2 linked regions of the Pseudoxanthobacter soli DSM 19599 genome follow. The protein of the gene in region 1 interacts with the protein of each later gene in a pairwise test. Links are inferred from orthologs where the notes say so. Each region holds a gene or a part of one and is shown on either strand. Other genes may lie near its edges.

Region 1 (3,121 bases):
GGTGGTCGTGAACAAGAACGAGTGTGGTGGGCGGCGACCCCGAACGGTCTTCGGCACCGTTTCGGACCTGACCCGCCGCGTCGGCACCCTGACGCGGCACGAGTCGGATCCGCGCCTAAAGAATCGAGGTCTGTGTTTCCCGTCAATCGTGTCGAAAATTGGATCTTGCGTCGAAATCGCATGTGCAATGGGCGCCTGTGCTTCCGATGCCACTGCCGGCGACCCGAACGCAGTGTTTCCTTGCGGCTCCGCTGCATTTCACCGTAGATGGCGAATCACGACCGCCCCGCCGCGGCGATTCATGCAGGGCCACGGCTATGCTCGTTTCGATCCAGATTCTCCGGGCGATCGCCGCGTTGCTCATCGTCGTGCTGCACGCCTACATCTCGGTCGTGAACCGCACCGGCGTCGTCGATCCGGCCTATCCGCGCATCGAATATGGCGGTTTCGGCGTCGACATCTTCTTCGTCATCTCCGGCTTCATCATGGTGGTGTCGTCGCAGCGCATGTTCGAGCGACCGGGAGCGATCGGGGACTTCCTCGCCCGCCGCCTGATGCGCATCGTGCCGCTCTACTGGACCGCCACTTTGGCTTTCGCAGCCGCCATTCTGGCGTTCTCGCGCAGCACAGAGCTGGTGACGTGGTCGAGCCTCGCCCATTCCCTGCTGTTCGTTCCCCAGGACGGCACCCTCGGGCCGATCATCACCGTCGGCTGGACGCTGAACTACGAGATGCTGTTCTACGTCCTGTTCGCCTGCGCGCTGGTGCTGCCGCGCCTCTATGCGGTGAGCGCCGTCACGGCGTTGCTCGTCGCCCTCGTCGTCCTCGACCGGGCGGTCTCGCTGCCGCCGCCGTTCTCGACCTGGTTCGAGCCCATCGTACTGGAATTCGCGTTCGGCATGTGGATCGCGCTGATGTGGCGCCACGGGGTGAAACTCGGCCGCCTGCCGCGGATCGCGCTCGTGGCCGCGTCCTTCGTCGCGGCGGGCCTGCTGTCGTGGCAGGTGACGCCGACCGGCGCGGAGCGGGTGCTGCACTGGGGCATCCCGGCCGCGATCCTGGTCGCGGCGGCCGTGCTGGGACCGCCCATCGAGGCGAAGGGGAGCGTGACCCGCCTGTTCGTCTATCTCGGCAACGCCTCATACTCGCTCTACATCACGCACCTGTTCGCCATCCTCGCGGTGCGCGCGATGGTGATGCGCATCCCCGGCTTCGAGGCGCTTGTGCCGGACTGGCTCTATGGCGTGCTCATCGTCGTGGGCAGCGTGGCCGGCTCGCTCGTCGTCTACGAGGCGTTCGAGAAGCCGGTCCACAACCGGCTGATGCGCTGGTGGAAGCAGCGACCCGCAGGACGCGAGGCGGCGCTCGGCGGCGTGCGCGACTAAGGCGCCTCCGGCGGTGCACCGGCACCGCCGAGGCGGGATCTCAGCGCCGCAGGAAGCCGCCGCGGCTTGCCCTCGGGACTGATGACGACGACGGTCACCTCGGCCTCGACCAGAACGCGGCCCGCTCCACCGCCGGCGCCCTCCCCGACGACGATTCTCTGGGCGAGCACGAGCCGGGCACCGCCCACGGACCTGAATGCCGTCTCGACCACGACCACGTCGTCGATCCGCGCCGGAGCAAGGAAATCGAGCGTCATGGCCCGCACGGCGAACGCCAGCGGCTCGCCGTGCCGCCCATCCGCGAGTTCTCGATGGCCGATGCCCATGAGGCGCAGGAAGTCGGTCCGTCCCCGCTCCAGGAACCGCAGATAGCTCGCGTGGTAGACGATGCCGGAAAAGTCGGTGTCCTCGTAATAGATGCGCACCGGCAGCCGGTGACCGCCGGCGGCAAGGCTGCCCGCGATGCCGTACCCGGCCCCCGGTCCGTGACCGGCATGCGGATCGCGATCGGGACCGGACTGCTCTGTCATGGTGTACTCCGCCGGCGTCCGCGCGAGGGCGGGGGGACATTATGAGGCACCGGCATCTTCCCCCGCCGCCTCGCAAAGACTATTTGAGATGCCCATACGGGATGCGGCCCGCCCCTGCCAGGCTCGAATCCCCCGCGACATCGTCCGAACGTTTACGACTTCGTTCGCATCCAAGGAACGACCCCATGTCGAACGCCTCCACGTCGAACGCCACCGTGTCGGCCTCCGCTCCCGATGCCCGCATCCCGGTGACCGTGCTGACCGGCTTCCTCGGCGCCGGCAAGACCACGCTCCTGAACCGCATTCTCACCGAGGACCATGGCAAGCGCTACGCGGTCATCGTCAACGAGTTCGGTGAGATCGGCATCGATGCGGACCTGCTCGTCGACACCGACGAGGAAGTGTTCGAGATGAACAACGGGTGCATCTGTTGCACCGTTCGCGGCGACCTCATCCGCACCGTCGAGAACCTCCTGAAGCGCCGCGGCGCGTTCGACGCCATTCTGGTGGAGACGACCGGCCTCGCCGACCCGGCCCCTGTCGCGCAGACTTTCTTCATGGACGACACCGTTCGCGCCGCCGCCGCGCTCGATTCGGTCGTCGCCGTCGCGGATGCCAAGCACCTCGCGCTGCGCCTCGCCGACACCGCCGAAGCCGCAGGGCAGATCGCGTTCGCGGACATCGTCGTCCTCAACAAGTCCGACCTCGTCACGCCGGAAGAACTCGCGGCGATCGAGGCCCGCATCCGCGCCATCAACCCGTTCGCGACCATCCACCGGACGGAACGCTGCGCGCTGCCGCTCAGTGCGGTGCTCGACCGCGGCTCGTTCGACCTCGACCGCATCCTGAGCCTCGATCCGCATTTCCTGGAAGAGGCCGGGCACGACCACGATCACACCTGCGGTCCCGATTGCGACCACGACCATCATCACCACGATCATGATCATGATCATGATCATGATCACCATCATCACCACCACGACCATGTCGAGGCGGCGGGCATCTCGAGCGTTTCGCTTTCGGCCGGCGATCTCGACGTGACCACGTTCTTCCCGTGGATCCAGAAGGTGACCCAGGAGCAGGGGCCGAACATCCTGCGTCTCAAGGGCATCCTGTCGTTCTCCGGCGACCCGCAGCGCTACGTCATCCAGGGCGTCCACATGATCATCGAGGGCGACCACCAGCGTCAGTGGGCACCCGGCGAAA
Region 2 (2,730 bases), on another replicon or contig:
TCGCCCGATTGCCGCATCGGCGGCGGGCTTGGGCTCGTCGCACGCGGACTGGATAGACAGGGCGGAGCCGGGGGCTTCGTCCGGATTCCCGAAAGGGCCGTGAATGTTCGATCTTACTGGGCGCGCCGCCCTCGTGACCGGCGCCAGCGGCGGCATCGGCGCGGCGATCGCGCGGGCGCTTCATGCGAACGGGGCGACCGTTGCGCTCTCCGGCACGCGCCGCGAGCGGCTTGATGCGCTTGCGTCCGAGCTTGGCGGCGACCGGACCCACGTTCTGACCGCCGATCTGGGTGACCGCGAGGCCGTGGACGCCCTGGTGCCCGCCGCCGAAGCGGCCATGGGCGGGCTGGACATTCTCGTCAACAATGCGGGCATCACCCGTGACAACCTCTTCATGCGCATGAAGGACGACGAGTGGGACAAGGTCATCGAGGTGAACCTCACCTCGGCCTTCCGCCTCTCCCGTGCTGCTCTGAAGGGAATGATGCGGCGTCGTTATGGCCGCATCATCGGCATCACATCCGTGGTCGGCGTCACCGGCAATGCCGGCCAGGGCAACTATGCCGCGGCGAAAGCGGGCATGATCGGCATGTCCAAGTCGCTTGCCAAGGAAGTGGCGAGCCGGAACATCACCGTGAACACGGTGGCGCCCGGCTTCATCGAGACCGCGATGACCGACGTGCTGAAACCCGAGCAGCGCGACGCCATCCTGGGGGCGGTGCCTGCCGGCCGGCTTGGTTCGGGCGACGACATCGCCGCTGCGGTGCTCTATCTTGCCTCCAGCGAGGCAGGTTACGTCACGGGCCAGACCTTGCACGTCAATGGCGGCATGGCCATGGTCTGAAGACGGGGTTTTGCCAGTGATTCCGCGCGTGTGGACTTCTGGCCAAGCCCAATAAAGTGTGTTACCTACCGCCGGCCGGACGATACGGCAGAACGTCGTAACCGGAGGACAAGACTTGTATGGGTGGTAACCCGGTTTTGTCCTGGACCTTTAAACCTTCGGCTTTCAACGTCTTTCGTTTGGAAAGTCATCAGTAAGCAAGAAGTTTTCGGGGCTCGCGCGGTTTTCCGTCAACGGTTTCCCTAGCAAGATATCAAGGAAGGCGAGAATGAGCGACATCGCTGAGCGTGTGAAGAAGATCGTGATCGAGCATCTCGGCGTCGAAGCCGACAAGGTCACCGACAACGCGAGCTTCATCGACGATCTCGGCGCCGACAGCCTGGACACCGTCGAGCTCGTCATGGCCTTCGAAGAAGAGTTCGGTGTCGAAATTCCGGACGATGCCGCCGAGACGATCCTGACCGTCGGCGACGCCGTGAAGTTCCTGGAAAAGGCGGCCGGCTGACCGGCAACAAGGCGAGGCGGCGGCATCCGGACGCTCTGGCGTCCGGCCACTACCGCTCGATCCATTGCGACCGATCGGGACGTTCGATGAGACGTGTAGTGATTACCGGCCTTGGGATGGTCACGCCGCTTGGGTGCGGCGTGGACGTGTCTTGGTCCAGATTGATCGAAGGCAAGAGCGGGGCCAACGCCATCGAGTCGTTCGAGGTGTCCGATCTTGCCTGCAGGATTGCGGCGCAGATTCCCCGCGGGGATGGAAGCGACGGCACCTACAATCCCGACGACTGGATGGAGCCCAAGGAAAGCCGCAAGGTCGACGAGTTCATCGTGTTCGCGGTGGCGGCGGCCGAGCAGGCGATCCGTGATGCCGGGTGGTCGCCCAAGTCCTACGAGGAGCAGATCCGCTCCGGCGTGCTGATCGGCTCCGGTATCGGCGGTCTGATCGGTATCGAGGACGCGGCGATCACGCTGAAGGAGCGTGGTCCGCGCCGCATCTCGCCGTTCTTCATCCCCGGACGGTTGATCAATCTCGCCTCCGGCTACGTCTCGATCCGCCACGGCCTCAAGGGCCCGAATCATGCGGTCGTGACGGCCTGTTCGACCGGCGCCCATGCCATCGGCGATGCGGCGCGGCTGATCATGCTGGATGACGCCGACGTGATGGTTGCCGGCGGTGCCGAATCGCCGATCGGGCGGCTTGCGCTCGCCGGCTTCGCGGCCTGCAGGGCGCTTTCCACCGGTTTCAACGACCGGCCGGAACAGGCCTCCCGCCCATATGACCGCGACCGTGACGGCTTCGTCATGGGCGAGGGCGCGGGCGTGGTGGTCCTCGAGGAACTCGGGCACGCCATCCGGCGCGGCGCGAGGATCTACGGCGAGGTCATCGGCTACGGCATGTCCGGCGATGCCTATCATATCACCGCTCCCTCCGAGGATGGTGATGGCGCCTATCGCTGCATGACGGCGGCTCTCAAGCGCGCCGGAATCGCGCCCGAGGAAATTGACTATATCAACGCCCACGGGACCTCGACGCCGATGGGCGACGAGATCGAACTCGGCGCCGTGCACCGCGTCGTGGGACAGTCGGCGGACCGGCTGACGATGTCGTCGACGAAATCGGCCACCGGGCATCTGCTCGGTGCCGCGGGTGCGATCGAGGCGATCTTCTCGGTTCTGGCGATGCGCGACAGCATCGCGCCGCCGACGATCAACCTGGACAACCCCTCTGTGCAGACGTCCATCGACCTCGTGCCGAACAAGGCCAAGGAGATGCCGATCCGCACCGTGCTCTCGAACTCCTTCGGGTTCGGCGGCACCAACGCCTCGATCATTCTGCGCCAGTTCGAGGCCTGACCGCGGGGCGCCGCGTCGAGCCCGGCGCG

Evidence for each region. The genes of interacting proteins can lie anywhere in the genome.
Region 2: the proteins of BUF17_RS06105 (region 1) and BUF17_RS12090 interact in binary tests that used the Escherichia coli proteins (3 or more experiments, as listed by UniProt). The link is inferred for Pseudoxanthobacter soli DSM 19599 from one-to-one orthologs.

The regions. Positions count from the first base shown.
Region 1 is NZ_FRXO01000002.1:373,214-376,334, forward strand. What follows is about bases 149-3,013. They hold BUF17_RS06105 (YbgC/FadM family acyl-CoA thioesterase), read right to left. Parts: upstream 1,916-3,013; coding sequence 1,382-1,915; downstream 149-1,381. Other genes in these bases: BUF17_RS06100 (acyltransferase family protein), read left to right, coding at 318-1,385; BUF17_RS06110 (CobW family GTP-binding protein), read left to right, coding at 2,101-3,013. In the rest of the region: more of BUF17_RS06110, read left to right, coding at 3,014-3,121.
Region 2 is NZ_FRXO01000004.1:429,304-432,033, reverse strand. It holds BUF17_RS12090 (acyl carrier protein), read left to right. Parts: upstream 1-1,112; coding sequence 1,113-1,349; downstream 1,350-2,730. Other genes in the region: fabF (beta-ketoacyl-ACP synthase II), read left to right, coding at 1,436-2,701; fabG (3-oxoacyl-[acyl-carrier-protein] reductase), read left to right, coding at 104-844. UniProt on the Escherichia coli protein: Carrier of the growing fatty acid chain in fatty acid biosynthesis.